DNA from 4 places in the Marinobacter sp. JSM 1782161 genome. Region 1 is predicted to be linked to each of the others. Evidence: predicted binding sites of a transcription regulator. Region 1 holds the regulator's gene; each other region holds the start of a gene.
The links. Region 1 encodes sigma-54, which starts transcription at its own class of promoters, with help from an activator protein. Its sites were predicted from a motif close to ANTGGCATNNANNTTGCTNT; they were not measured.
Positions count from the first base shown of each region.

Region 2: the regulator sigma-54 is predicted to act here: its motif matches at 5,364-5,383, upstream of GQB00_RS13130 (flagellar basal body-associated FliL family protein).
Region 3: the regulator sigma-54 is predicted to act here: its motif matches at 3,858-3,877, upstream of flhA (flagellar biosynthesis protein FlhA).
Region 4: the regulator sigma-54 is predicted to act here: its motif matches at 2,501-2,520, upstream of GQB00_RS18150 (CmpA/NrtA family ABC transporter substrate-binding protein).

Region 1 is NZ_WSSA01000002.1:1,173,969-1,181,575, reverse strand. Features, by position in the region: gene GQB00_RS05210 (HPr family phosphocarrier protein) at 22-291, opposite strand; gene rapZ (RNase adapter RapZ) at 288-1,178, opposite strand; gene ptsN (PTS IIA-like nitrogen regulatory protein PtsN) at 1,207-1,674, opposite strand; gene hpf (ribosome hibernation promoting factor) at 1,705-2,013, opposite strand; gene GQB00_RS05190 (RNA polymerase factor sigma-54) at 2,125-3,639, opposite strand; gene lptB (LPS export ABC transporter ATP-binding protein) at 3,905-4,630, opposite strand; gene lptA (lipopolysaccharide transport periplasmic protein LptA) at 4,630-5,181, opposite strand; gene lptC (LPS export ABC transporter periplasmic protein LptC) at 5,159-5,749, opposite strand; gene kdsC (3-deoxy-manno-octulosonate-8-phosphatase KdsC) at 5,752-6,300, opposite strand; gene GQB00_RS05165 (KpsF/GutQ family sugar-phosphate isomerase) at 6,342-7,322, opposite strand; gene GQB00_RS05160 (calcium/sodium antiporter) at 7,325-7,607, opposite strand, start outside.
Region 2 is NZ_WSSA01000003.1:88,029-95,635, reverse strand. Features, by position in the region: gene fliI (flagellar protein export ATPase FliI) at 1-458, shown strand, start outside; gene fliJ (flagellar export protein FliJ) at 455-901, shown strand; gene GQB00_RS13150 (STAS domain-containing protein) at 1,105-1,410, shown strand; gene GQB00_RS13145 (SpoIIE family protein phosphatase) at 1,552-3,267, shown strand; gene GQB00_RS13140 (Hpt domain-containing protein) at 3,408-3,755, shown strand; gene GQB00_RS22090 (flagellar hook-length control protein FliK) at 3,985-5,274, shown strand; gene GQB00_RS13130 (flagellar basal body-associated FliL family protein) at 5,434-5,931, shown strand; gene fliM (flagellar motor switch protein FliM) at 5,989-6,987, shown strand; gene fliN (flagellar motor switch protein FliN) at 6,980-7,495, shown strand; gene fliO (flagellar biosynthetic protein FliO) at 7,552-7,607, shown strand, end outside.
Region 3 is NZ_WSSA01000003.1:77,623-85,229, forward strand. Features, by position in the region: gene GQB00_RS13065 (MinD/ParA family protein) at 1-155, opposite strand, end outside; gene flhF (flagellar biosynthesis protein FlhF) at 264-1,535, opposite strand; gene flhA (flagellar biosynthesis protein FlhA) at 1,597-3,774, opposite strand; gene upp (uracil phosphoribosyltransferase) at 3,981-4,619, shown strand; gene GQB00_RS13085 (uracil-xanthine permease family protein) at 4,622-5,890, shown strand; gene GQB00_RS13090 (class I SAM-dependent methyltransferase) at 5,969-6,820, shown strand; gene flhB (flagellar biosynthesis protein FlhB) at 7,006-7,607, opposite strand, start outside.
Region 4 is NZ_WSSA01000004.1:374,241-381,847, forward strand. Features, by position in the region: gene GQB00_RS18145 (ABC transporter permease) at 1-957, opposite strand, end outside; gene GQB00_RS18150 (CmpA/NrtA family ABC transporter substrate-binding protein) at 979-2,346, opposite strand; gene nfi (deoxyribonuclease V) at 2,632-3,348, opposite strand; gene GQB00_RS18160 (right-handed parallel beta-helix repeat-containing protein) at 3,572-4,684, shown strand; gene GQB00_RS18165 (DUF4332 domain-containing protein) at 4,678-5,082, opposite strand; gene GQB00_RS18170 (MFS transporter) at 5,312-6,616, shown strand; gene GQB00_RS18175 (DUF3422 family protein) at 6,641-7,607, opposite strand, start outside.

The DNA of each region.
Region 1 (7,607 bases):
GTGCGCGTGTCGGCGTCGGATCTACTCGCCTTCGCCAAAGTAATCGTTGATCAGCTCGACCAGGGCGTCGCGCGCCGCCTGTTCGTCGGGCCCGTCGAGAACCAGCTCGATATCGGTGCCGCGGCTGGCCGCGAGCATCATCACCGACATGATGCTCTTACCGTCCACCTCCCGGCCGTCCTTGGCGATCAGCACCTGGCTGTCGTACTCCGACGCGGTGCTGACCAGCTTGGCTGCGGCCCGGGCATGCAGACCGAGCTTGTTGATGATGGTGATGGGCTCCCGGATCATGGCGTGTCGTCACTGGCCGCCGTGTGCAGGTGCGGCATCTCCGTGTGGCGGATCTGCACGTTGCCGTATTGCTCGCGGAAATAACGCCCCAGTTGGTCGCAGATGTAGACCGAGCGATGCTGACCGCCGGTGCAGCCGATGGAAATGGTCATGTAGCTGCGGTTGCTTGACCGGAAAGTCGGTAACCACTTCTCCAGAAGTTCCTTGAGATCGTCCAGCATGTCCCGGGTTTCCGGCTGCCCCTCCAGGAAAGCCTGGACCTGAGGATCGACACCGGTGAAGTCGCGCAGACTGGCGTCCCAGTAGGGGTTGGGCAGGCAGCGCACGTCGAACACGTAGTCGGAATCCACGGGTACGCCGTGCTTGAAGCCAAACGACTGAAACAGCAGGGCCAGTTCCTGGTCGCGTCGCCCCACTACGCGCTGACGCACCATGTCGCGCAGCTCATACATCGACAGCTCGGTGGTATCGATGTACAGGTCGGCCAACTGCGCCAGGGGGTCGAGCAAGTCCTTCTCGTGGTTGATCGCCTCGCGTAGCGACGTGCGGACATTGCTCAGCGGGTGCTTGCGGCGTGTGGCGTGGAAACGCTGCAGCAGGGCCTGGTCGGTGGCGTCGAGGAAGATGATTTCGACGTTCAGGCTGGCGCCCTTGAGGCGCTCGTGGATCTCGTCGAAGTTGGCAATCTCATCGGCCAGGTTGCGGGCATCGATGCTCACGGCAATATTGCGGAGCTTGTCCGGCGAGGCATTGCTGGCTTCCTCGGTCAACGGGAACAGCAGGCCGATGGGGAGGTTGTCGATACAGTAGAAGCCCAGGTCCTCGAGCACGTGCAGTGCCGTACTCTTGCCGGATCCGGAACGACCGCTGACGATGATCAGTTTCATGCAATGCCTTCGTCGAATCGGCGAATGGTTACTCGGGTTGCGTCATGACGCGGAACAGCTCGTCGGCGTCCCGGCATTGACGCAGGCGTTCGCAGAAGCTGCGCTCGTTGAACTTCTCGGCCAGCTGGCTCAGCAGTTCCAGGTGCTCGCTGGTCGCCTCCTTGGGGACGATCAGCACGAACAGCAGATCCACCGGCTGGTTGTCGATGGCGTCGAACGCAACCCCTTCCTCCAGGGTCAGCAGGGCACCCACCACATGATTGCAGCCGTCCAGACGGCAGTGGGGGATGGCAATGCCCTGACCGATACCGGTGCTGCCCAGCCGTTCCCGGGACACCAGGTTATTGAAGGTCTGGGTCTCGTCGAGCTCGGGGTAGCGCTTGGCTACGTGCTCGGCGATCAACTCAAGGATGCGTTTCTTGCTGGTTCCCGGCACACCACAGAGGGTGAGCTCGGGAACCAGGATGGACTGGATGGTTAATGGTGATTCCGTCATGGATGGAATGCTTTCCCTTGGATGGAACGGCTAGCGGCCGGCAGCACCGTGCATTCGATCAACGGTCTTTTCCTTGTGCTTGAGGATCTGCCGATCAAGTTTGTCGAGCAGGCCGTCAATGGCCGCGTACATATCTTCGTTTTCAGCCTTTGCGTGGATTTCACCACCAATGACGTGGAGTGTGGCTTCGGCCGTCTGGCGCAGCTTCTCCACGGACAGGGTCACCTGACAGTTGCTGATGTGGTCGAAATGGCGTTCGAGTTTTTCAAACTTGCCGGAGACATAGTCTTTCAGAGCGGGAGTCAATTCGACATGGTGACCTGACATATTGAGTTGCATAGGCTTCTCCTGTTGTCGATATGGCCGGGAGCAGAGAAGCTCCCGACGTTGAGCCCGTCGCACTCAGCGACGTTTGAAAACCGACTCTGGCTGGCCCTGGGCGCTTGCGTCTCAGACCAGTCTCTTGCGTTCGTTGGACGGCGGAATGTGCATCGCCTCGCGATACTTGGCGACCGTCCGTCGTGCCACCTTGATGCCCTGGTCCCCGAGCAGCGCTGCAATCTTGCTGTCGCTGAGGGGTTTCTTCGGGGTTTCGGCGGCGACCAGTTTCTTGATCATGGCACGAATTGCCGTGGAGGAACATTCACCGCCCTCGTTCGTGCTCACATGACTGGAGAAAAAGTACTTCAGCTCGAAGATACCGCGCGGCGTATGCATGTATTTCTGGGTGGTGACCCGGGAAATGGTCGATTCATGCATGCTCACTGCCTGGGCAATGTCCGAAAGGATCAACGGCTTCATGGCTTCCTCGCCATGATCCAGAAATCCCTGCTGATGTTCAACGATCCGGGTGGCGACTTTCAGCAGGGTCTCGTTGCGACTCTGCAGACTCTTGATGAACCATTTGGCCTCCTGCAACTGATCGCGCAGGTAGGTGTTGTCGGCACTGTTGTCGGCCCGGCGGATCAGCGCCGCGTAGCCGGCATTGACCCGGATGCGCGGGGCAATTTCGGGATTGAGTTCGACGCGCCAGCGGCCCTTCTGCTTGGACACCACCACATCCGGCACCACGTAATCCGGCTCGGCCTGGTCGAGAGAGTCGCCCGGCCGCGGGTTGAGCGTCTGGATCAGCGCCAGCACGCACTTCAGCTGCTCTTCGCTGAGGCGGCTGCGGCGAAGCAACTGGGCGTAATCGCGATTACCCAGCAGGTTGATGTAGTGGCTGATCACCAGGCGTGCCTGGGGCAGCCAGGGCGTCTCCGGTGGCAGCTGGTTGAGCTGGATCAGGAGGCACTCCTGCAGGTCCCGTGCGAACACGCCCGGCGGGTCGAAGTGTTGCAGGCGGCGCAGTACGGCCTCGACCTCGTCCAGTTCCAGCGGATCTTCCTCGCTGTCGTCGACCAGCCCGGCGTGGATGTCTTCCAGTGTCGAGATCAGGTAGCCGCGCGGGTCCACCGAGTCGAGCAGGGCGTGAGCAATGGCGCGGTCGCGCTCGCCCATGGGGGTGAGGTTGAGCTGCCAGAGCAGGTGGTCCTGCAGGGTCTCGGCGGGGGAGTTGCGTGATTCGAAGTCGGTGTCGTCGTCTTCTTCGCTGCGTGCTGCCGGTGCCGGGGCGGACTGGTAGATGTCGTCCCAGGCGGTGTCGACCGGCAGGTCATCGGGGATTTCCTGGTTGGTCTCGGTGTTCCAGTCGGGTTCGGCCGGCTCGTCCCAGCTATCGTCGTCCTGTGCGGTGTCGTTGCTGTCCTCGCCCTTGCCGTCAGCGGACGCGTCCTCGCCGTCGCTCTCACTATCCGCGGCGCCGTCTTCCTCTTCCGAGGTTTCCAGCATGGGGTTGGATTCGAGCGCTTGCTGGATTTCCTGTTGTAAGTCCAGCGTGGAAAGTTGCAGCAGGCGGATTGCCTGTTGCAACTGGGGTGTCATGGTGAGCTGTTGACCCAGCTTCAGCTGAAGCGAAGCTTTCATTACCATTGATTTAGTCCCGTCACCCTGTGGCCATCGACTGAGTTATTGCGCCTGGGCAAGACCTGTCCGGATGTCTCCGGACCTTGAAAACGCTCGTGTCAGAGGTCGGTCCGGCTTGCCAAGCAAATTCTTTGCCGAAGTTTACTGCTATGGGTGTCCCGATGACAATGTCTTGGTCGGCGGATATGCCCCGAGAGGTTTGCCGACCCTGTTTCGAGTTTAGCGTTTTGGCGCCCACTGCGATACCCATACCCGATTGACGGGCTCACATATGGAATTCGTTGCCCAGGTAGACTTCCTTGACCTGCTGGTTGGCCAGGATCTCCTCAGACTGTCCGGATGCGATAATATGGCCGCCGCTGACGATGTAGGCGTTCTCGCAGATATCCAGGGTTTCGCGCACGTTATGGTCGGTGATCAGCACACCGATGCCCTTGTCGCGCAGATGGCGGATGATCTGCTTGATGTCGCTTACCGAGATCGGGTCGACGCCGGCAAAGGGCTCGTCCAGCAGGATGAAGGCCGGCTCCATCGCCAGCGCCCGGGCGATCTCCACGCGCCGGCGTTCCCCGCCCGACAGCGCCATGCCCAGGCTGTCCCGGATATGCGTGATGTGAAACTCTTCCAGCAGGTTTTCCAGCCTTTCATCACGCTCCGCCCGGGACAGGCCCTTGCGCGTTTCCAGAATCGCCATGATGTTGTCGCGCACACTGAGCTTGCGGAACACCGAGGCTTCCTGGGGCAGATAGCCGATGCCGGAACGGGCCCGGCCGTGCATGGGCAGGGGTGTGATGTCTTTCTCATCGATGCTGACCCGGCCGTTGTCCGCCTTGACCAGGCCCACGATCATGTAGAAACAGGTGGTCTTGCCGGCGCCGTTGGGGCCCAGCAGGCCGACGATTTCCCCGCTGCGGATTTCCAGTGAGACGTCTTTGACCACTTTAATCTGCTTGTAGCTCTTCGCCAGATTGCTCGCACGCAGTATGGCCATCAGTTACCGGCCTCCGAGGTTCCGCTGCCCTGGCGTGGCTGGATAACCATTTCCACGCGTCCATCGCCACCATCGGACTTGCTGCCACCGCCGGCGGTGACGACGCGCCTGGCCGTGTCGTAGTCGATGCGTTCGCCCTTGAAGACGTTGCCGTTCTGGCGGATGACGGCTTTTTCCTCAAAGGTCAGCCGGTTCTCGCCGGCGGCGTAGATGATGGTCAGTGCTTCGGCGTCGGTTTTCGGTGTTTCGCCCTGTTGCGGCTGTATGTAGTGCGCCGGCTTGCCGTAGGCTTCGATGCGGTTCAGCGCGCCCTGGCTGCGGTAGAGGACGACCCGGTCCGCGGTCAGCTCGGTGGCGTCCTGGCGCACGACCACACCGCCGGTGTAGACCGCCGTACCCTTGGCGTCGTCGAGTCGGGCATTGTCCGCCGATACCTTGATCGGGCTGTCCGAATTCAGGTCAAAAGCCTGGGCGTTTGCGGCCAGCGCCAGGAGCGCGGCGCCCAGAAGGCGGCGCAGGGGCGCGCGTTTACTGCGCTGATGGCAACTCATACTGTCCTTCCACCTGTGATTGCAGTTTGACGATCCGTTTGTCGATCCAGGCTTTCATGCCCGTGGCGCGGGTCACGCCCCGGGCGTCGGTCAGGATCACCGGGGCGTCAGTGTGCACAATGCGTTTATCGTTATCCAGCGTAAGATGGGGGGTTTCCAGCTTGCCTTGCTTGCCGGATTCCAGGATCCGGCTGATGACCACGTTGCCGGTCAGGTCGATGACGTCGCGCTCCAGGCGGTAGTTGCCTTCCTCGGCTGACACCTTCCAGGGGATGCCTGACTCGGCATCGATCAGCGTGGCGCGCGGCTCCTGCATGTGGGCTCGATTCTGCTCGTCGAACTGTTCGATGCGCGGGCTGGTGATGGTAACGCTGACATGGCCTTCCTCGTCGTAGGCCTGGTAAGCGCCGTTCACCACGAAACTGTCGGGCTCGTCCGGTCCGCGCAGCTGCTCGGCGGTGTTGTCCGGGGATTTTTCGTCGCTTTGCCAGAGCAGATCGATCAGCACGGCGGCCAGTACGGCGATGGCGACGTAGCGCAGGCGGATCTGGTTAAGGCGGCTGAGCATGATCAGTGTCCGTCGGCGTGGTAGGTCTGGTGCATTTCCGCCAGTTTGTTCTGGGCCTGCAGGATCAGGTCGCAGATTTCACGCACGGCACCTTCGCCGCCACCGGTTTCAGTGCAGTAATCGGCCTGTTCGCGGACATACCAGTGGCCGTTGGGGACGGCAATGCCCAGACCGGCGTGCATGATGGCGCCCAGGTCGGGCAGATCATCGCCGATATAGGCGGCCTCGCTGGCGGAGATGGCGAGTTCCTCAAGTAGCTCCTTCAGCGCTGCTTCCTTGTCCTCGCGCCCCTGTTGCAGATGTTCAACGCCCAGGTCGCGGGCGCGGCGGGCGGTCAGCGGGGAGTTACGCCCGGTGATGATCGCGACGTCGATGCCGGCGCGCCGCAGTTGCTTGATGCCGTGGCCATCGAGCGTGCAGAAAGCCTTGAGCTCGTCGCCCTGGGCGGTGAAGTAGAGTCGGCCGTCGGTCAGCACGCCGTCAACGTCGAGCGCCAGCAGGCGAATTCGGGCGGCTTTGGTCATCAGGTCATCGGGCAGCGGTCTTTCCATGGGCCTTCCTCGGTCGGCGCAATCGTGTCGGGATGGGGGTGTCACAGGACGCCTGCGCGTAACAGGTCGTGCATGTTGATGGCGCCAATCAGGCTGCCGTGGCGATCCACCACCGGCAGGGCGGTGATCTTGACCTCGTCCATGACGTTAAGTGCTTCCGCGGCCAACTGGTCGTCACGGATGCGTTTGCCGCCGACGGTCATCACGTCGCGGATCGGCGTGCCGTGAATGTCCACGTTGCGGTCCAGGGCACGGCGCAGGTCGCCGTCGGTGAACACGCCGATCATGGTGCCCGAGTCGTCGATTACCGTCGTCATGCCCAGGCCTTTCTGCGACATTTCCAGCAGGGCGCCGCTGAGCAGGGTATCGGGTTTGACGCGGGGCACCCGGTCACCGGTATGCATGATGTCCGCTACCCGCAACAGCAGGCGGCGACCCAGGCTGCCACCCGGGTGCGAGAAGGCGAAGTCTTCGGCGCTGAAGCCGCGGACTTCCAGCAAGGCCACGGCGAGGGCGTCACCCATGACCAGGGTGGCGGTGGTGCTGCTGGTCGGGGCCAGTCCCAGGGGGCAGGCTTCGCGGGGGACGCTGACGTCCAGATTGGCCGCCGCCTCCTTGGCGAGTACGGATTCCGGGTCGCCGGTCATGCTGATCAACGGTGCGCCCATCCGCTTGATGAGCGGCAGTATGGTCAGCACCTCGGCGGTCTTGCCGGAGTTGGAAATGGCCAGGACCACGTCGTCACCGGTGATCATCCCCAGGTCGCCGTGGCTGGCCTCGCCAGGATGAACGAAGAAAGAGGGCGTGCCGGTACTGGCCAGGGTGGCGGCGATCTTCTTGCCGATGTGCCCGGACTTGCCCATGCCGGTGACCACGACCCGGCCATGGCATTGCATGACCAGCTTGCAGGCGTGTTCAAATGTCGGATCAATGCGCTCGGACAGCGCGTCGATCGCCTCTCGCTCGATGGCGATCGCCCGGCGCGCTGAGTCGATGAAAGAAGTCGTCATAGTCCGGGCAATCCTTAACGTGCTGCGTGGTAAAGTACGACGGTATAAGCGATGTATCCGGCCAGCAGTATACCACCTTCAAAGCGGGCCAGTTTTCCCTTTTTCTGCATGCCATAGGCGAACGCGGCGAGCAGGATAGTCAGCCCGGCCATGGTGCCGTAGTCCCGGATCAGAACGTCGCTCTCAATCGGCAGCGGGTTGAGCAGTGCCGGCATTGCCAGTACCGCCAGCAGATTGAACAGGTTGGAGCCGACGATGTTGCCCAGCGCCACGTCGTGGTGGCCTTTGAGGGCGCTG
Region 2 (7,607 bases), on a different contig from region 1:
AGCCCGGCGGCGGCTCCATCACCGCGTTCTACACCGTCCTGACCGAGGGCGATGATCAACAGGACCCCATCGCCGATTCGGCGCGGGCCATCCTCGACGGTCACATCGTCCTGTCCCGCAGCCTGGCGGAAGAAGGGCACTACCCCGCTATCGACGTGGAAGCCTCCGTCAGCCGGGTGATGCCGCAGGTGGCGAGCACTGAGCACTTCCGCAAGGCCCAGGAATTCAAGCAGGTTTTCGCGCGATACCAGCAGGCGCGGGACCTGATCAGCGTCGGTGCCTACGTCAAGGGCTCCGACCCGGAAACCGACTACGCCATTGAACGCATCGACGCCATGCGCGGTTTCCTGCAGCAGAGCCTGAAGGAGAGCGCGCCCTACGACGCCAGCGTTGAACGGCTGATGGACGTGCTGCCGGACCGGCCGGCCAGGCCGGACGCCGCAAAAGGTGACGCATGAAGCCGAAGTCGCAGCGACTGGAAGTGGTTCTGGCGCTCGAGCAACGGCGCGAGGACGAAGCCCTCGAGGCCATGAACCGGGCGCGGGAGCAATGGCGGCAGCAGGAGCACCAGTTGGGTGAGCTGAAACGCTACCAGGCCGACTACCGGGAGCAGATGCGCCAGGGTCAGCAGGGCACGGTCTCGGTGGCCCGGTTACAGGGTTGGCAGGCGTTCATTGGCCAGCTTGACCAGGCCATCCAGGGGCAGGAGCAGCAGGCACGCCGTTCGGCGGAGGTTTTCGAACAGGCGCGTGAACAGTGGCGCCAGGCCTACGAGCGCAAGAAGGGCATGGCCAAGCACATCGATGCCTGCCGGGCCGAGGAGCAGCGCGCCCGGGACCTGCGCGAGCAGAAACAGGCGGACGAAGCGGCCAACCGGATTCACGCGCACAGGCGCTTCTGAGCAGCCTTGGGCGCGGCGGCAGTCAAAAATTCTGAATGCAATTCGCTGAGTTTTGGCTATCCTCAATCCCGTGGAAACATCAAAAAAATACAATGGACGAATGTAACGCTGGCCGGAAAACGGATCGGCGGCATTGTCCCTCGGCGTGACGGAACGACCCGGGAAAACAGACCTGCTGGCTGAAAATGGACGGAGGACACCGCATGGCAATACATACGCGGCGCAGCGATGATGGCCGCACCCTGGTGATCAGCATTGATGGTCGCTTTGACTTCAGCTCCCATCAGAGCTTTCGCGACGCCTACGAGCGCAGCGACCAGGACGTCAGCGACTACGTCATCGACATGTCCGACACCACCTACCTGGACAGTTCCGCCCTGGGCATGCTGCTCCTCTTGCGCGATTACGCCGGTGGCGACGCCGGTCGCGTTCGAATCGAAAACTGCAACAGCGACGTGCGGCGCATTCTCAGCATCTCGAATTTCGAGCAGCTGTTTTCCATCAACTAGTGCCGGGGCCGCGCCGGGTCGAAGCCGGTCCGCGGGCGATGCATACACCGTCCCGCTCCGCGCAACGCCGGCCGGGCGCCTGTCCACGGGATGCAGCAACAGAGGCAGACCCCATTGGAAAAGGCGGTTGCTGAAAAGGCGATGGAAGGCCAGTCGCTCCGGATCCTGATTGCGGACGACAGCGAAACCGACCGAATGATCCTCAGCACCATGGTGCGACGCCTGGGGCATGAGGTGATGACGGTCGCCGACGGGATGGAAGCGGTCGAGGCGTTTCGCACCTTCGAGCCTCAGATCGTCCTGCTGGACGTCATGATGCCGCGCATGGATGGCATGGAGGCAACCCGCCACATCAAGAGCCTGGCCGGCGAGGCCCTGGTGCCGATTATCTTCCTGACCTCCCTGTCCGACGCCGACGCCCTGGCGCGCTGCCTGGAAGCCGGCGGCGACGATTTCCTGTCCAAGCCCTACAACCGCATCATCATCGAAGCCAAGATCAACGCCTTCAACCGTATGCGGGTGATGCACAACACTCTGACCCAGCAACGCGACCTGATCCGCGCCCGCAACGAGCAGTTGATCAAGGAACAGAACATCGCCCGGCGGGTTTTTGACAACGTCGCCCACACCGGCTGCCTGGACGCACCCAACATCCGTTACCACGCGTCGCCCATGTCCGTGTTCAACGGCGACATCCTGTTCGCCTGTCCGCGGCCGTCCGGTGGCATGAACGTGTTGATCGGCGACTTCACCGGGCATGGGCTGCCGGCGGCCATCGGCGCCATGCCCGTGGCCGAGATCTTCTACGGCATGACCAGCAAGGGCTTTGCCTGCGGTGACATCCTGCGGGAAATCAACCAGAAGCTCTGGCGCATCCTGCCCACGGACATGTTCTGCTGCGCCGCGTTCATCGAGCTGGATGCCCACCTGGGTAACCTGACCATCTGGAACGGCGGTCTGCCTTGCGGCTTCCTGTTGCGGGGCGGGCGCACGGTGGAGCGTCTGCCGTCCAGTCATCTGCCGTTGGGGGTGGTGGCCGCCGAGCGCTTCAGCACCGAGGTCAGCCGGCTCAAGGTGGAAGTCGACGACACCATCTTCTTCACCACCGACGGCGTGCCCGAGTCGACCAACGGCGCCGGCGAGATGTTCGGCGAGGATCGCCTGCGCCAGGTGGTGGAACAGACGCCTCTGGAGACGCCGGTGTTGCAGACGGTGTTATCCGCCATCGGCGAGTTCACCGGCAGCGAGGCCGCGCCGGACGATCTGACCCTGGTATCGGTGGACGTCATCGAGGCCAGCCTGCTGGAGGAATTGCCGCTGCGGGTGACCCAGTCGGCCCTGAGTGGCCCGTCCAACTGGTCCTGCGAATACCGGGTCTGCGGGGACACCATGGCCCAGTTCAACCCGTTGCCCCTGTTGCTGCACATCTGCATGGAAGTGCCGGGCCTGAGGCGGCGCGGTGGCGAGGTGTACACGATACTGGCAGAGCTCTACACCAATGCGTTGGAGCATGGCGTGCTGCAGTTGCCGTCGAGCTGGAAGAGCTCGCCGGAAGGTTTTGGCCGCTATTACGCTGAGCGGGCCCGTCGGCTGAAGACCGTGGTGGACGATGCCATCAGTTTCCGGTTATCCCATCGGATCGGCCGTAACGGCGGCCAGTTGACGGTGGTGTGCCAGGATAGCGGCGACGGCTTCAACTATAATAAGGGAAAACTGTCGACACTCGACCAGAAAGGCTATGCGGGCCGGGGGTTGGCCCTGCTGCGGGAACTCTGCGACTCACTGACGCACCGGGGCAGCGGTAACGAGGTGGAAGCGATTTACAGCTGGACCTTTGACCCGGACGACCATGACTGACATCACAGGTTGATATCCACAAGGCTTCCGGGCACGGTATGCCCGAATTGGAGCCCGCGCGACGGCACGTCCACCGGCCCTGCCGCAGGCAGGAGGCGAAACCAGCCTGGCGGCGGGCGGTCGCAGTCAAGGAGACGATCATGAACGACAAGCCGCATCTGGACGATGAAGCGCTTGCAGAGCTACGCGAAGTCATGGAAAGCGAGTTCGACGTGCTGATAACGACCTACCTGAACGACTCCCGCGAGCGCCTCGACACGCTGCGCTCGGCCCTGGGCAGTCGCAATACCGATGCCTTTACCAAGTCCGCGCACAGCTTCAAGGGCAGTTGCATCAACATTGGCGCTCCCCGGCTGGGAGCCCTGTGTGGCGATGCGGAGATGGCCGGCAAGGAAGGACGACTGGATGCCGCGGCCGATGTGTTGACCGACATCGAGGACGAATTCTCGGTGGTCCGCGGTCTGCTGGAAAATACGCTGGCCCGCTGATTCAGGGAGCCCCGGGCGCAAGCGGGGCCCGGCCGTCCTTTCCAGGAGGGGGCTTTACAGGGGCGCCCTTTCCAGGAAGGTCCTTTCCGGGGTGGCGCCTGGGCGATTGGCATCCTTGTTGCTGAGCTTCCTCCAAACCGTTTGATTTGTGCCAAAGCGGCAAGGGGTTGCCATGTCTGGATTGGTGTTGACACCCGTTTCGTCCACGTCCGGAAATTCGACTGAAAGCGTGAAGAATAATGCGGCTTCGGAGTCCTCCTCCGAAGCCTTCGACGAGGTATCGGCGCGCGAGCAGTCGCGTCTAGAGGCCCGCGAGCAGCGGCAGCAACGTGCCGAACAGCGGGCTGAGGACCAGCGCCGCGCCGATCAGCGCCTGGAGGAAAAACAGGCGGAGGAACGGCGGCTGTCGGACCAGCGTGCGGAGGATCGCCAGCGCGCTGACCAGCAGGCGGAACGCCAAACCGAGAAGTCACGCGCTGAAGACGCTCGAGCTGAAGACCGCCGCAGCGCCGAACGCAGCGACAGGGCCGATAAAGCCCGCGACGATGAGGCGCAGACCGCGGATCGTTCCGACCGTGGGCGTGATGCCGATTCCGACAAGACCCGGACGGCCGAACAGGTGAGTGACGGAAGCCGGCAGGAGAGCGGCGACGATACCGAAATCACCGACAAGGCCAGTCTGCCCTTCCTGTTCAGTACGCCCACCGATGCCACGGCCCTGAAGGGCGCGCCGAGTGCCGCCACGGCGGTCCAGGGCTCGGCTGCCATCGGCGGCCAGCCGGGCACCCCCAAGCTGAGCCAGCTTCTGGACAAGGCGCTGGCGGCGGGCCAGGGAGCTTCTGACGCGGGAGCGCTCAAGGAAGGCCTGACCACAACGGCGAAGGGCGATCAGGCCGGCATCCTGCTGGGCAAGGCCGCGACCGCCGACGGCAAGGCGATTGATTTTTCCAGTCAACTGGCTGGTCTGCAGGGGGACAGCCAGTCCGGCAACCTGCAGAATAATGCCACCAGCCTGCAGCGCGGTCTGGAAGGGCGAGACGCCATGGCCGGACTGAAGAGCTATTCCACCAGCGTGGAGCTGCCGGTGCAGCATGCCGAGTGGGGTGAGAAGGTCGCCGGCAAACTGGCGTGGTTGACCAGCCAGCGCATGTCCGCCGCCGAGATTCACATCACGCCGCCCGACCTGGGCCCGCTGGAGGTTCGCGTCCAGGTCCAGCAAGACCAGGCCCATGTCACCGTGCACGCCACCCATTCGGCGGTTCGTGACCAGCTCGAACTCAACGGCCATCGCCTGCGTGATATGCTGCAGGAGAACGGGCTGAACCTGGACCGGTTCGAGGTCTCGGCGGAGACACCGGACCAGCAGGGCGGACAGCAGCAACTGGCCGGTGATGGCAGCGGAAGCGAATCCGGTGGATCCGGGCTTGCGTCCAGTGTTGAGGGGGAAGATGGCGAGCAGACCCTGGCCGGCGGCAGCCTCGATCTGAGTTGGCGTGGCGAGGTGGATCTGTACGCCTAGCCGGTGGTTCCACCAGGCTACGGTTTATGTCTTTCGACCCAGACGCTAAACTTCTGTTTTGTTTATGATCTGGCGGCATTCCGGGAAAGGTTGGCTCACTTATTGCTCAAACCTCCGGGTAGCGGGTCGAAACGACAATAAACTGACTGTTGGACATCTATGGCGGAAAATGCGGAAAAGCCGGGCGGCAAGGGCAAACTGAAACTGATCATCCTGCTGGTTGTGGTGATCCTGCTGGCGGTGGGCCTGTCCGTCGCCGGCACCCTCTGGTTCCTGAAATCGGGTGACGACGGCGCCGAGGCGGACGCCGATAGCGAGGCGGAAACCGCCGAAGTGTTCGAGCCCAGCCACTACTATTCCATGAGCAAACCCTTTATCGTCACGCTTGCCAGCGAGGGCCGACAGCGCTACATGCAGATTTTCGTGGCCCTGCAGAGCCGCGACCAGGCCGCACTCGATGCCGCGCAAACGCACATGCCGCTGATTCGCAGCCGTTTGCTGACCCTGTTCGGGGCCCAGGATTTCCAGGCGATGCAAACGCCCGAGGGCAAGGAGGCGTTGCTGCAGAAAGGGGTGGAGACCGTCAATCAGGTCCTGAAACAGGAAGGTGCCGAACCGGTTGACCAGATCCTGTTCGAGAATTTTGTGCTGCAATAGTCGTCAGCCCGTTTGATCACAACAGACAGATCGAACCCGTGAGGTCGGATTAAAGGTATGCAGGACTTACTGTCACAAGACGAAATCGACGCGCTCCTGCACGGCGTTGACGATGGTGACATCGACACCTACGACGAGACGGACGACACCGGGGTCAAGTCCTACGACCTCTCCAGTCAGGACCGTATCGTCCGTGGGCGCATGCCCACCCTGGAGATGATCAACGAGCGTTTTGCCCGCTACACCCGGATCAGTCTCTTCAACCTGCTGCGCCGCAACGCCGACGTTTCCACCGGTGGTGTCCAGATCATGAAGTTTGGTGAGTACATACACACGCTGTACGTCCCCACCAGTCTCAACCTGGTCAAGATGCGGCCGCTGCGTGGCACCGGGCTGTTCATCCTCGATGCAAAGCTGGTGTTCAAGCTGGTGGATAATTTCTTCGGCGGGGAGGGGCGCCACGCCAAGATCGAGGGGCGTGAATTCACCCCCACCGAGACCCGCATCGTACAGATGATGCTGGACATGGTGTTCAAGGACATGCGCGAAGCCTGGAACGCCGTGCTCAAGATCGACTACGAGTACCTCAGTTCCGAGGTCAATCCGGCCATGGCCAACATTGTCAGCCCCAGCGAAGTGGTGGTGGTCAGCACCTTCCACATCGAACTGGACGGCGGCGGTGGCGAGCTGCACATGGCGCTGCCGTACTCGATGATCGAGCCCATCCGCGACGTGCTGGATGCCGGCGTCCAGAGTGACATCGACGAAGTCGACGAACGCTGGGTAAATGCCCTGCAGGAAGACATCAAGGCGGTCAACGTGCCGGTCAACGCCACCGTTTGCCGGCGCCGGCTGAGCCTGCGTGATATCGCCAAACTCAAGGCCGGGGACGTGATTCCGGTGGAGCTGGAAAACGATCTGACGGTGACGGCCAACGGCATTCCCATCTATAAGGCCCAGCTCGGGACCCGGGACGGCAACCTGGCACTGCGCGTGACCGATCGCACGGCACGACCCAAAGTGAAGAAACAATTGAAGGTGAACAGGCATGGCTGACGACGATCAGAAAAAAGACCCGCAGGAGATGAGCGAAGACGAGAAGCTCGCCGCCGAATGGGAGGCTGCCATGTCCGAGTCCGGTGACGATGCTGGCGAGGACCAGGACGGTGGCCGTGACGATGAGTGGGCAGCGGCCATGGCCGAGGCGGGCGAGGGCGAATCCGAGACCGCCGGCGATGTGAAGGCGGCGCCCATGGAGGAGTTCGGCATGGACGGTGGCGTCCAGCAGGGCGACGGCCTGGCGCCGGACCTCGACGTGATCCTCGACATCCCGGTGACCATCTCCATGGAAGTCGGCAACACCCAGATTCCCATTCGCAACCTGCTGCAACTCAACCAGGGCTCGGTCATTGAGCTGGACCGTCTGGCCGGCGAGCCGCTGGACGTACTGGTCAATGGCACCCTGATCGCCCATGGCGAGGTGGTTATGGTGAACGAGAAGTTCGGCATTCGGCTGACCGATGTGATCAGCCCGGGCGAACGCATCAAGCGGCTCTCCAAGTAGCCTGTATTTCCGGAACCCGGCCGCCGTCGGGGTTCCGTCGAGGTGGAGGAAAGACCTTGCAACGTATCCTGTTCAGCGGATGGTGCCTGCTGGCCAGCCCGGTCCTCTGGGC
Region 3 (7,607 bases), on a different contig from region 1:
TCGATGTTGGCCAGTCCCAGATCAGCGTCCAGGACCACCACACGACGCCCCATCTGAGCCAGGGCAATGGCCAGATTGACCGAAACGTTGCTCTTGCCAACGCCACCTTTGCCGCCGGATACGGCGATCACCTGAACCGGGTTTGGTCTACTCATGCCGGGTACAGTCTCTCACGACAGGTTGTGATTCTCTCGGCCGGTTCCGACCGGCTCTGTGTATGGACGGCTCCAGAACGATCGGCGGCTCCGGCAACCTTCCCGTATTCAGGCACCCGCTGCGACCATGGACGTCTCCCGCATCTGGCGCAGGCGTTCCACACCCAGGCGGACCAGCGGTGCGGACTGCGCGGGATGGATGTCTTCGGGAATGCGCTGGCCATCGGTGTAGTAGGCCACCCGAAGTCCGGTTTCCATGGCGAACCCGAGTACCTCGCCGAGCGTCAGGGCTTCATCCAGCTTGGTCATGATACACCCGGCAGGATTCGCCATCTTATAGCAATGCCACGTGGATTTCATGATCCGCGGCTGACTGGTGGCCGACAGCACGAGGTAGGGCTTGACCGGGTGATCGCTCGACGCCAGCTCTTCCAGCTGCTCCTGGTGGCCGCGATCGGCGTGGGTCAGGCCCGCGGTGTCGATCAGTACCAGACGCTTGTCGGACAGGTCGTCCAGAATCCGGTCGAGGGAATGGCTCTCGTCGACCACGCGTACCGGCACATTGAGGATGCGGCCGAAGACGAACAGCTGCTCATGGGCCGCCACCCGGTAGCGGTCGGTGGTGACCAGCGCCAGGGAATCCGGACCATGCTCAAGCACATAGCGCGCCGCCATCTTGCCGATGGTTGTGGTCTTGCCGGAGCCGGTGGGGCCGACCAACGCGACGATACCGCCCTGCTCGACAATCTCCTTATCCTGGGTCCGAACCCCCGCGGCGAGGGTCCGCAGCGCCTTCTTCCAGCCTTCTTCAAGGCGGCAGTGGCCCTGGTTACGGGCCAGTGACCCGGCCAGCTGGCTGGACAGACCAAACTCCTCCAGGCGCTCCGCCAGACGCTGCTGGCTGGCGACGGCCGGTTCCGCGGGCTGGGCTTTGCCTGGAGTCCGCTCACGACGCTCGTTGACCATGTCCCGCAGCGAATGAATTTCGGCACGCATGGCTTCCAGAGCCGCCTGCGTGGTATCCGGCGCCTCGCTCTGGGGCTCGGCATTTTCCGCTACCTCGGCGAATACGTCCGGCTCGCGCGGCTGGCGCTTTTCGCGGATTTCACGAATGCGGTCGCGGGAACGGCCGAGTTCTTCCTCCAGGCGGCGATGCTGTTCCGCCTGCATTTCGGCCAGGCGCGCGCCGTTGGTGGCATCCACCGCGGCATTGCCCAAACGCTGGCGCGCCAGATTCTCGTCATAATCAAGGGCCGTCACGATTTCGACACCGCCATCCACCCGTCGGTTGGACAGGATGACCGCGTCCTCGCCCATTTCCAGGCGAACCATCTTCAGCGCTTCGGCCATGGTTGGCGCAAAAAACCGTTTTACCTTCATGATGACTTTCCTCCGTCGGCGCCGCCGTCAGCGACGCCCTGCTCTGCGGGCCGGCCTTGCCTTACTGCTGGCCCACCGATGCCACAATCGTGATCTGTTTGTTATCCGGCACTTCCTGATAGGACAGGACGTGCAAGCGCTCTACGCCATAGCTGACAAAACGGGCCATGACCGGCCTCAACGGCCCGGACACCAGCAGGATCGCCGGTTTGCCCATCATCTCCTGACGCTGGGCGGCGTCGCGCAGGGAACGCTGCAGTCGCTCGACCATGTTGGGTTCGAGCACCAGGCCGATATCGTCCTGACCGCCGGATTGTTGACTCTGCTGCATGGACTTTAGCAACATCTGTTCCAACTCCGGATCCAGGGTGATCACCGGGATTTCGTGATCGCCGCCGCAGATGCTCTGGACGATCATTCGCCGCAGCGATTGCCGGGCCGCCGTGGTCAGCACGCGAGCGTCCTGGGTCTTGGGCTGGACGTTGACGATGGCCTCGGCGATCGAGCGCATGTCGCGGATCGGCACCTCTTCCTGGAGCAGGCTCTGCAGGACTTTCAGCAGCAGACTGATGGAGACGGTGTTGGGCACCAACTCCTCGGCCAGCTTGGGCGAGACCTTCTCCAGCTGTTCCAGCCACTTCTGGACCTCCTCGTGCCCCAGCAGCTCGTGGGCGTGCTTCTGCAGGATCTGGTTGAGGTGGGTGGCCACCACGGTACTGGCATCGACGACGGTGTAGCCGAGTGTCTGGGCCTGATCTTTCTTGTCGGGCTCGATCCAGCTGGCATCCAGGCCGAACGCCGGGTCCTTGCCCTCAATGCCCTCGATCTTGCCGAACACCTGCCCCGGGTCGATGGCCAGCTCCCGGTCCGGATGAATCTCCGCCTCGGCGATGGTCACGCCCATCAGGGTGATGCGGTACACATTGGGCATCAGGTCCAGGTTGTCGCGGATATGGACCGACGGCATCAGGAAACCGAGATCCTGGGACAGCTTCTTGCGCACGCCCTTGATCCGGGTCAGCAGTTGCCCGCCCTGGGACTTGTCCACCAGCGGAATCAGGCGGTAGCCCACTTCCAGGCCGACGATGTCGACGGTGGAGACGTCGTCCCAACCCAACTCTTTGGATTCCGCCGGCCCCGGCAGCGCCTGCCCCTGACCGCCGCCTTCACCACCCTGCGGACCGGCCGGCTGCGCGGTGCGAGGAACGCCACCACCCCGCGCCGGGAAGACGCTGTCGTCTTCCTCAACCGCCTGCTGCTGGCGCTTCCAGATGTAGTAGGCACCCGCACCGGCAATCAGGCCCAGCCCGATAAACGCCACGTGCGGCATGCCGGGGATGATGCCCAGGATGATCAGGATCGCGGCGGCAATCGCCAGCACCCGCGGCGCGGTGAACATCTGCGACAGGATCTGCTGGCCCATGTCCTGGCTGGAGGTCACCCGCGTCACCATAATGGCGGCGGAGGTGGACAGCAGCAGCGACGGGATCTGGGCGACCAGACCGTCACCGATGGTCAGCAACGCGTAGCTGCGCATGGCATCGCCGAAGGACAGGGCGTGCTGCAGCATGCCGATGACCACGCCGCCGGCGATGTTGATGAACAGGATCAGCAGACCGGCGATGGCATCGCCCTTCACGAATTTGCTGGCACCGTCCATGGAGCCGTAGAAGTCGGCTTCCTGGGCAATCTCGGAGCGGCGGGCCTTGGCTTCGTCCTGGTTGATCAGGCCGGCGTTGAGGTCCGCGTCGATCGCCATCTGCTTGCCGGGCATGGCATCCAGGGTGAAGCGGGCGCTGACTTCCGAAACCCGGCCGGCACCTTTGGTCACGACCATGAAGTTGATGATCACCAGGATGGCGAAGACCACCAGACCGACGGCGTAGTTACCACCGATCAGCACCGCGCCGAACGATTCGATCACCTTACCGGCGGCGTCGCCGCCTTCGTGACCGTTGAGCAGGACGATCCGGGTCGAGGCCACGTTCAGCGCCAGGCGCAGCAGCGTGGCCACCAGCAGCACCGTCGGGAAAGCGGCGAACTCCATCGGCCGCAGCGCGTAGACACACACCAGCAGGATGACGATGGACAGGGTGATGTTGAACGTAAACAGCACGTCCAGCAGGAACACCGGCATGGGCAGGATCATCATGCCCAGCAGCGCCATCAGCAGGATCGGGATCCCGAGATTGCCGTTTGTCAGGGATTTGACGTTATTCAGGACCAGCGCTCTGTCCACAGCCCGAAACTCTCCAGCTCGATCAACGTTTGTCTGTGCCGCGATGTCGTTTTTTTGACGGCACGACCGCATCTGGAGGGGTTTTCGCAATATCCATACCAATCGCCGCAAGAAGCTTTATCCGGGGCACCCCTGACTGACTGGACCGGGCAAGTGAGGTATCCTTGGTGAGATTTTATGTTCCTATTCTGAAAAGAAGGTGAGCCATGCCCGTCCTTGAGGTAAAGCACCCCCTGATCCGCCATAAACTCGGCCTCATGCGCCGGGCGGACATCAGCACCAAGAACTTCCGTGAGCTGGCACAGGAGGTCACCGCCCTGCTGACCTACGAAGCCACCCAGGATTTCCATCTGGAAAAACAGACCATCGAAGGCTGGGCCGGCCCGGTCGAAGTGGATCGCCTCAGCGGCAAGAAAGTGACGATCGTCCCCATCCTGCGTGCCGGAATGGGCATGCTCGAAGGCGTCCTCACCCTGATCCCCGGCGCCCGCGTGAGCGTGGTCGGCCAGGTCCGCGACGAGGAAACCCTGGAAGCGAGCACCTACCTGGAGAAGCTGGTGGGCGAACTGGACCAGCGTCTGGCGATGATCGTCGACCCCATGCTGGCGACCGGCGGCTCGCTGATCTCCACCATCGAACTGCTCAAGAAAGCGGGCAGCACCGAGATTCGAGCCCTGGTTCTGGTGGCCGCGCCGGAAGGCATCGAGAAAGTGCTGGAGGCCCATCCGGACGTGTCCATCTACACCGCCTCGATCGACGATCGCCTCAACGAGAAAGGCTACATCCTGCCTGGCCTGGGCGATGCCGGCGACAAGATCTTCGGCACCAAGCAAAAGGATAACTGAGCATGCCAGCTACCCCGAACGAACCGGTATGGCGCCAGGCCGTCGCCGGCGCACAGATGTTGCTGGTCGCCTTCGGCGCACTGGTACTGATGCCCCTGATCACGGGCATGGATCCGAACGTCGCGCTCTTCACGGCGGGCGTGGGCACGCTGATGTTCCAGATCATCACCGGCGGCCAGATCCCGATCTTCCTGGCCTCTTCCTTTGCCTTCATTGCCCCGATCCTGTCCGCCAAGGCCAAGTTCGGCATGGAGGAAACCCTGGGCGGCCTGGTCGCCGCCGGCCTCCTTTACATGCTCCTCAGTGGCGTGGTGAAACTGCGCGGCACCGGTTTCCTCAACCGCCTGCTGCCGCCCGTGGTGATCGGCCCGGTGATCATGGTGATTGGTCTGGGCCTGGCGCCGACCGCGGTCAACATGGCCATGGGCAAGGCCGGCGACGGCAGCGCCCAGCTGGTGCCCTACGACACCGCCATCTGGATCGCCATGATTTCGCTGGTCACCACCATCCTGTTCTCGGTCTTTGGCCGCGGCATGTTCCGGCTGATCCCGATCCTGTTCGGCGTACTGGTCGGCTACGTGCTGTCGGCGATCGTCGGCATCGTCGACCTGACGCCGATACGTGAAGCGGCCTGGTTTGGGCTGCCGAACTTCGTCACACCGGAATTCAGCTGGGGCGCCATCCTGTTCATGATCCCGGTGGCCATCGCCCCGGCCATCGAGCACATCGGCGACATCCTGGCCATCGGCACGGTGACCCGCAAGGACTACCTGAACAAGCCGGGCCTGCACCGCACTCTGCTGGGTGACGGTGTCGCCACCAGCACCGCGGCTTTCCTCGGCGGCCCGCCCAACACCACCTATTCCGAGGTGACCGGCGCGGTCATGCTGACCCGCAACTTCAACCCGCGGGTGATGATCTGGGCGGCCATCGTCGCTGTGGTCCTGGCCTTCATCGGCAAGTTCGGCGCCGCCCTGCAGACCATCCCGGTGCCAGTGATGGGCGGCATCCTGTGCCTGCTGTTCGGCTCCATCGCCGTGGTGGGGCTGAACACCCTGATCCGTCACCAGGTGGATCTGGCCGAAGCCCGCAATCTGGTCATCGTCGGCGTGACGCTGGTGTTCGGCATTGGCGGCATGGCCCTGGGCCACATCGAGGGCATCGCCCTGTGCGGTCTGGTCGCCATCGGCCTGAACCTGGCATTGCCCGGCAGCCAGGCGGCCTGGGGCGCCTCGGCCGCATCCAAGGGCGATACTCCGGCGGCAGAATAAGCGGGCCCTTGAGCAGCGCGCCGCCAGCCGGCGGCGCGCGGTTTTCAGGGGATCAGCCCTGATAACCAAGGAGCGACCATGACACGCCCGCTCGACAGTTCCGGCATCAGTTTCACCGCCCTCTACACCGGCGCCGTCTGGCAGCACAACGGCCTCTCGGAAGACGGGCTCACCCCGCCCGCCGGCCATACCCTGTACAACCTCATGACGCCCTTCGAGGGCCTGAGCCGCCTGGTCACCGGCGGCAACATCCGCACGTTCCTGCTGCAACGCCACCTGATCATTGACCAGTTGATTCACGACGCCATCGAGCACCGTGGCATCGGCCAGGTGCTGGAGATCGCCTGCGGCCTGTCACCTCGTGGTATCCGGCTGCGCCGGCGCTATCCTCACTTGCAGGTGCTGGAAGCCGACCTGCCCGCCATGGCCACCCGCAAGGCGGCCTATCTCGCCACCCACGGTTTTCTGGGCGAGCATCACCAGGTCCGCCCCATCGATATCTTCGCCGACGGCGGCCCCCTGGCCCTGGAACGGGTGATCGAGGACCAGTTTGACGCGGGACGGCCGCTGCTGGTGGTCACCGAGGGTCTCACCAGCTATTTCTCTCTCGACGACATCAGCCGGTTCTGGCGTCGCCTGGCGCGCTGCCTGGCACAACGGCCGGGCTCGGCCTACCTGACGGAAACCTACCTGCAGCCGGATGGCAAACTACTCGGTCGCGGGCTGGATCTGCTGCGCGGTGCATTGGGTCGAATGACCCGGGCCGACGTGAGCTTTCACTTTCACGACGGTGCCTCGGCCGCCCGGCACCTGGGCGGGCTCGGCTTTGATGATGTGCAGGCGATTGATCCGGAGGCTTACTACAGGCGGCTGCCGATTCCGGAAAGTCGGGGGACGCCACTGGTGCGGGTGCTGGATGCGAGGAGTTGAGTCGGTCGATGCAAAGGAGGAGCCGGCCCGGGCACCAACAGTGCCTCAGAAGCTCAAGCGTCTGCTGCATGCCCGAGCAGTTGCTACCAATGTAGCCGGAGCTTCAGCTTCGGAGCAGCCGGCAGGCTGCCGATAAAAACGCCAAGCCCCCGGAATGTTGCCAGCCCAGCCTTGTGTAAGGGACACTAGCTGTCCCGCCGCAGATCGCCGGGAATCGGGAAGTCCGGCATGCCCGGGCGCTCGCCCTGACCGCGACGATAGCGCCGCAGCTGGAACAGGTAGGCCAGCACCTGGGCGATGGCCACGTAGAGCCCGTGGGGGATTTCGCCGCCCACATCGGTGTTGTGATAGACCGCCCGGGTCAGCGGCGGGGTGCGCAGCACGTCGACCTTGTGCTCGCGGGCGATTTCCATGATCTTGAAGGCCACTTGGTCCGCGCCCTTGGCGACCACAATCGGCGCCGCCATTTTTTTCTGGTCGTACTTCAGCGCCACCGCGTAATGGGTCGGGTTGGTGATGACCACGTCCGCGGTCGGCACATCCTGCATCATGCGGCGCTGGGCCATTTCCCGCTGCAGCTGGCGAATCTTGCTTTTGACTTCCGGCTTGCCTTCGGTGTCCTTGAACTCGTCCTTGACCTCCTGCTTGGTCATGCGCAGCTTTTTCTGGTGGTCGTAGATCTGGAAGGGCACGTCGATGGCGGCGATGATGATGGTGGCGCAGGACAGCAGGAAAAAGCTCCAGCCCAGCGTCCAGACCACATGTTCCATGGCCGGCACTGGCGCTT
Region 4 (7,607 bases), on a different contig from region 1:
GCGCTGGATCAACAGCATGATCCGGTCCAGGCCGTAGCCGATCACGCCGATGGCCAGGACCGCCACCATGATGCGGCTCAATGAATCGCTGCTGCCGTTCTGGAACTCGTCCCAGACGAACTTGCCGAGGCCCGGGTTCTGGGCCAGCATCTCGGCGGCGATCAGCACCATCCAGGCGATGCCCAGGGACACCCGCAGGCCGGTGAAGATCATCGGCACCGCCGCCGGCAGCACCACCTTGCGGGCGTGGGTCCAGAACGGCAGGCGCAGCACCCGCGACACGTTGACCAGGTCCGGGTTGACCTGCGCCACGCCGGTGGCGGTGTTGATCAGCGTGGGCCAGAGGCTGCACAGGGTGACGGTGATCATGGAGGTAATGAACGCCTTCTCGAACATCGGGTCGTCGCTGACGTAGGTGGCCGAGACCACCATGGTCACCAGCGGCAGCCAGGCCAGGGGAGAGACCGGCTTGAAGATCTGAATGATCGGGTTGGCCGCCGCCGCGAAGTAGCGGTTCAGCCCGATCAGTACCCCCAGTGGCACGGCGATCAGCGTGGCCAGGGCGAAGCCGGCCAGCACCGTCACCAGGCTGGTGCCGATCTGGTCGAAGAATGTGGGCGCGCCGGGATAGGGGCGGATTTTGGTTTCCGCGTCCGGATTGTCGGCCAGTATGCGGGCGTTGCGCTTCTCCTGCATCTCGATGAATTTGTCCGCCCGGTCCTGCTCGTTCTGGTGTTCCTGCCAGAGCTGCCCCGCCTGTTCCCAGACGTTGGCCGGGGTGGGGAAGTTACCCAGCGAGGTGTTGATCTGCGGGGCGACCAGCTGCCAGGCGATCAGGAACAGGGCAATGCCCAGCACCGGCAGGGTCACGGATTGCAGCAGGGCGCGGCCGGTCACGTTCGGGTAGCGGCGGCGGATCAGCTGCAGCAGTGGATTGGAGGTGGTGAGCGTGCTCATAGCGGTTCTCCAGGGACCCGGTTACAGGGTCTCGTTACCTTTCAGGCCGATCTCGAAGCTGTCGATGTAGGCGTTGGGCTTTTTCGGGTCGAAGGCCACGCCGTCGATCAGCTCGCCCTGGTCGGGGCGGGTGAAGTTTTCCGCGTCCATGTCGGGGAAAGCGCTGGCAGGAAGCGTGCCGTCGGCGATCAGCGACTGGGCGGCTTTCTCGTAGATATCCGCGCGGTAGACCTTTTTGGCGATGTCCATGTACCAGTCATCCGGCTTGGGCTCGGCGATCTGGCCCCAGCGGCGCATCTGCGACAGGTACCAGATGGCGTCGGACGGGTACGGGTAGGTGGCGTAGTAGCGGAAGAAGACGTTGAAGTCGGGCACGTCCCGCACGTCGCCTTTTTCATACTCGAAGGTGCCGGTCATGGAGTTGGCGATCACTTCCTCGTCGGCGCCCACGTAGTTGGGACGGGCCAGCATCTTCACCGCTTCCTCGCGGTTGGCGTTGTTGTTCTCGTCCAGCCAGTAGGCGGCGCGGATCAGGGCGCGCAGCAGGTGCAGGTGGGTGTTGGGGTTCTCTTCGGCCCACTGTTCGGTGACGCCGAACACTTTCTCCGGGTTGTTGGGCCAGATCTCGTAGTCCGTGATCACCGGCACACCGATGCCCTTGAACACGGCTTGCTGGTTCCAGGGTTCGCCCACGCAGTAGCCCTGGATGGTGCCCGCTTCCAGGGTGGAGGGCATCTGCGGCGGCGGGGTGACAGACAACTGCACGTCCGCCTGCAGGGTGCCGCTGGTGTCGCCTTTATGGGGCGCGTAGTAGCCCGGATTCAGGCCGCCGGCGGCCAGCCAGTAGCGCAGCTCGTAGTTGTGGGTGGAGACCGGGAACACCATGCCCATCTTGAACGGCTCACCGGTCTCATGCTGCGCTTCGACTACCGGTTTCAGGGCGCTGGCGCTGATCGGGTGCTGCGGCTGGCCGTTGCCGTTGTCCGGGATGTTGGCTTTCATCTTCTCCCAGACATCGTTGGAAACGGTGATGCCGTTGCCGTTCAGGTCCATGCTGAAGGCGGTGACGATGTTGGCCTGGGTGCCGTAGCCGATGGTCGCGCCCAGTGGCTGGCCGGCCAGCATGTGGGCACCGTCCAGCTCACCGGTGATGACCCGGTCCAGCAGGACTTTCCAGTTGGCCTGGGCCTCCAGCTCCACGAACAGGCCTTCGTCCATGAAGTAGCCGTTCTCCCACGCTACCGCCAGCGGCGCCATGTCGGTCAGCTTGATGAAGCCCAGCTTCAGGTCGGGTTTTTCCGGGGGGGCCAGCTCTTGGCCGTGGGCGGCCAGGCTGGAGCCCAGTCCCAGTGCCGCGGCAAAGGTTGCAGTCAGGATACGGCTCGCCATGCGTCTCTCCTATGTCGTCTTTTCTTTTGGGCAAAAAAAAGCGCCCGCCCCCGGTTGTCGGGGACAGGCGCCAATGCCTGCAGATCGTCTGTCATCTGTAGCAAAACTGTGAGGTACTGAGCCGAAATCAGTACGCGTAATCGTCACCAGAGATAAAGCATAGCCCGTGCCATTATTTTAAATGCTTATCTATCAGGTAGTTGGCTGTTTGTTGGGGGTTGGGGCGAGTGACGCGGCGGGCGTTTCTAGGTCAACTGCTCAGAAATTGCACCATGGCCGGGCGGATCAGGTGCGGGCGCCGGGACGCTCCAGGGCTTCCAGGGCGAGACGCCAGCGCGGGCTGCGGTTGGAAGCCAGGCCGTCGGCCCAGCGCGTGGTTTCCGGCAGGCGGTAGCGGGTCAGGCAGGCCATCACCATGTCGATGGACGTTTCCAGGGAAATGCGGTGGCCGGGGGAGACGAACAGGGGATTCACGCCCTGGCGGGTGCGCAGGACCGCGCCGATGGTGTCACCTTTGTCCACCAGCGGTACCCAGGCGCCGCGTGTGTCGGGTACCGGGTCGTGTGTGCCCAGCAGGCGGCTCTTGCCCACGCCAATGGCGGGGCGGTCCAGCAGCAGGCCCAGGTGACTGGCGATGCCCAGGCGTCGCGGATGGGCGATGCCCTGGCCATCGCACAGCAGCAGGTCCGGCCACTGCGACAGCTGTTCGAGCGCCTTGAGGATCACCGGACACTCACGGAACGACAGCAGCCCCGGCACATAGGGGAAACGGGTGGGCAGTCGCGCCAGGGCGTAGTCGAGCGGCGCCAGGGTGCATCGGTCCAGCACCACCACGGCGGCCCGGGCGGTGCGGCCCTGGTCCTCGAAACCCACATCGATGCCAGCGACCGTGCTGATCGGGCCCAGGCGATCTTCGGTCACCACGTCCACCGCCAGTTTCTTCTGTAGGGCAATGGCCTGTTGCGGTGTGAGTCCGGCCCAGTCGGCATCCAGATCCGGCAGCATGTCTATTCCTTAATCAGCGTCCATCGTGGTGCGGGTACGGCCATGACGCCGAACCTCGTTGTGACGACCGGTGTTTACGCCTATTCCGGCGATAGGTTCGGGCAAGCGTTCCCTTAGCATTCCTTAATGGCGGAGCGCCACCAAATCCGACACAGTATCAAATTGATCGTGTTCGGTTTATGTCCTGTCGCCATTCATGAGGTGGAGGAGAACAGTCCCCGTGCGTGCAAATCCTGTCCGAGCTTTTCGGCTTCGAACCATCCAGCCGCTGCTGGCGACCCTGCTGGTGACCGCGGTACTGGCGTCCAGTGCCCACGCGGAAGGCGACTGCGACCGATTGGTACGTGCCGGTGACAGTCTGCAGGCGGCCTTCGACGGTCTGCCCGACGACGGCTCCCAGCAGACCGTGTGCCTGACGGACGGCACCTTCCAGCTCACCGATATGGTGACCCTGACCCGGGATAACGTGACCCTGCGTGGTCGCGGCCTCAACGACTCGGTGCTGCAAATGGCCGAGGGGGTGTCCAGCCCGGTACTGGTTCTGGGAGACGCCTACCACCAGCAGCCGCAACAACCGATCCGCAACGTCACGGTGGAAGAACTGGGCATCGAAGGCGGTGGCCAGACGCCCAACGAATTCCGGCCGGACCTGCCCTATCTCAGCAACAGCGCGCTGGTGGTGCGCCAGGGCGAAGGCATCCTGCTGCGCAACCTGAACGTGCAGGACTGCCGCAGTGCCTGCCTGCTCACCGAGTACCACAGCCGTGACGTCACCATCGAGGGCAGCCACGTCAGCCGCGCCCAGTGGGATGGTATTTCCCTCAACCGCGCCGGGCCCACCCGGATTCACGGCAACACGATCGAGGACAACGTCGCCGCCGGTATCACCGTGGAATATCTGGAAGGCAGCGAAATCAGCAACAACGTGATCGCCAACAACGGCTCCCACGGCCTCTATCTGGCGGATGCTGAGAACAACCGGTTTGCCGGCAACCTGATCCGCGACAACCATCTGGCCGGGGTGTTCCTGACCTGCTCGGTGCGCGACCGCAACCCGGTGCTGTGCTGGGAGGACAGCTTCAGTCGCGGCAACGAGTTCGTCGACAACCGCTTCGAGCACAACCACTTCGGCTACCAGGTGGCGGTGGATTCGGCGGCCAACTGCAAGGATTTCGATAACCCGCCCAACGTCTCACGGGGGGACGCCTTCGTCGACAGCCCCAACGAGGAGCCCGACTGGGGCACCTATGGCCGCTGCCTGGCCTACGACGGCAGCCAGACCCTGGAACACATCAGCCGGCGCGACACACGCGGATCGGCGGCGGGTCAGTGATGCACCGCCTTGGGCAGCACCTTGGCCTGGGTGACCCAATCCTCCACCTGCGACAATGAGGGCACCTGGCGCACCAGCTGGCGCTCGTCGTTCACATCCTGCATGCGGGCCAGCAGGTTGTCCGGCTTACGTTGGCCCAGCTCGGGTACGCTGTCCACGCCGGCGACTTCCAGCAGGTCGGCGTACTGGGTGCTGATCCCCTTGATGCGCGCCAGGTCCGCGCGATTGACCCACTTGAGGATGAGCTTCTCGCTGATGCCGGTGCGCGCCGCCGCGTCCTGGCGGCTTTTGCGGTCGCCGCACTGCTTTAGCAGGCCTTGCTGGGAGTCGATGCCCACGGCGGTCAGTTTCTCGGCGTAGTGGGCGCCGATGCCTTCGATGTCGGCCAGTTTGGTCATGGCAGGTCTCCTGATGCCATTGGCAGACGTTACGCTGCCGATTACGGGAAACAACCGGGTTTGCGAAGCCGTGCGGAGCCGGCCTACCACCGCAAGAATAAATTTAGCGGACCGGTGGCAAACGGCCAGTCCACTGCCGGCATTAACCGGATGGTCACTGGTCGCGATCGGGCGGTGGTGCTAGTCTCCGACAGGCTATTCTCCAAGACCGCACCGCCAGGGAGTTGCGATGCCAGCCGTCAGTCAGCCGAGTCACGGCCGAAACCGGGCCCTGTGGGCGTGGGCCTTTTACGACTGGGCCAACAGTGCCTTCTTTACCATCATCCTCACCTTTGTCTTCGCCCGTTATTTCAGCCAGTCGGTGGTGCAGGACGACGTCGCCGGAACGGAAGCCTGGGGCCAGATCGTCGGTATCAGCGGGATAGCCATCGCCATCCTGGCGCCGATCCTGGGTGCCATTGCCGACCAGTCCGGACGCCTCAAGCCCTGGCTGATTACCTTCACCCTGGTGTGCGTGACGGCGACCGGGATGCTCTGGTTCATCACGCCGCAAACCGACCAGTTCTGGGAGGCGGCCTTCTGGGTGGGGCTGGGCATCCTGGGTGCGGAATTCGCCTTCATTTTCTATAACGCCATGTTGCCGGAGTTGGCCGAGCCCGATCACGTGGGGCGCTGGTCCGGCTGGGGTTGGGGCCTGGGCTACGCGGGCGGCGTGCTCAGTCTGGTGGTGGTGCTGTTCGCCTTTATCCAGTCGGAAGGTGCCTGGCTGGGCCTGGACACGGCCCAGGCGGAGCATGTGCGCGCCAGCTTCCTGCTGGTGGCGATGTGGTATCTGGTGTTTTCCCTGCCGATTTTCTTCCTGACGCCGGACCGCCCGCCCACCGGCCTGCCCGCGCGTCAGGCGGTGCGGGCCGGGCTGGCGCAGATCGCCGATTCCATCGCCCACGTGCGTCGCTACCGTCATATCCTGCGCTTTCTGATCGCGCGCATGCTCTACACAGACGGCCTGGCCACGGTGTTCACGTTTGGCGGTGTGTACGCCGCCGGCACCTTCGGCATGGACCAGACCCAGGTGCTGATGTTCGCCATTGCCCTGAACGTCACTGCCGGCCTGGGGGCGGTGGGCTTCGCCTGGGTGGACGACACCATCGGCGGGCGCAACACCGTGTTGCTGTCGCTGGTGGGGCTGGGGGCCAGTGCCCTGGCGATCCTGCTGGTGGAGAGCGTCACCGGCTTCTGGGTCTGGGGCATGATCCTGGGCATCTTCGTCGGCCCGCTGCAGTCGGCCAGCCGCTCCCACCTGGCCCGCGCCGCGCCGGAGCACCTGCAGACCCAGATGTTCGGTCTGTTCGCCTTCTCCGGCAAGGCGACCGCCTTCGCCGGCCCGCTGCTGGTGGGGCTGGTGACCGGTCTGACCGGCAGCCAGCGCTGGGGCATGGCCACCATCCTGGTGTTCCTGCTGGTGGGTTTCCTGCTGATGCTGACGGTGCCCTCCACGAAGGGCCAGGCCGAGGCGGCGGTCGATCCGGCCTGAGCGCCGTCGCCGGGCGAGCCCCGATTACTGCCGGCGCGCCATCTTCAGGAAGCGCCCGTGGATGCGCCGCACGCTCAGGAACACCGCCAGCAGCACCAGCGGAATCGCCGCGCCCAGCACCAGTGACTTGTCGAAGTGCAGGCCGTAGTCGTGGGCGGAGTCCAGGGCCAGCTTGAGCAGGCCCACCAGGTAATAGCTGATCGCCACCACCGACAGGCCTTCCACCGTGTGCTGCATCATCAGCTGGATTTTCGAGCGCCGGTCCATGGAACTGAGCAGCTCCTGGTTCTGGCTCTGGATCGCCAGCTCCACCCGGGTGCGCATCATGTCCGAGGCCCGGTCCACCCGTCTGGACAGGTCCTCCAGCCGCTCGCTGACCGATTCGCAGGTTTCCACCGCCGGCGTCAGGCGCCGGGTCATGAACTCGGTGAAGGTCAGGTGGCCACTCAGCTCGTCCTCCCGCAGGGCCTGTAGCCGGGCCAGCACCAGCTGGTGATAGGCGCGGGTGGCCGAGAAGCGGAAGGTGGACTGGGCGCGGAAGGATTCGATGCGCGCCGCCATGGTCGTCAGCCGCGCCAGGATGGCCGGTTCGTCGATGGCGTGGTTGTCCGCCAGGGAACGGGTGATGTCCACCAGTTCCTCGTCCATGTGCGCCAGCCGCGGCGCAATGTCCCGCGCCAGCGGCAAGGCCAGCTGCGCCATCAGCCGGTAGATCTCGATCTCCATGACCCGCTGGGTCAGGCGGCCCAGCTGACTGTCCGACAGGCTGCGGTTGAGGATCATGAAGCGGCCGAAGCCGTCGCTGTGCAGGCGGAAGCTGCCCCAGATCCGCGCCGCGCCTTCCTGCGGGCTGCTGCCCACCAGGCGCAGGTCCTCGAACCAGGGCCGCACGAACGGCAGGTCCTGGTCCGGGCCATGATCCACCGCCTGCACGTCCACATGGAAGGCCGCCACCACCTGCCCGGCCAGCTGCTCCAGCCAGCCTTCCGGC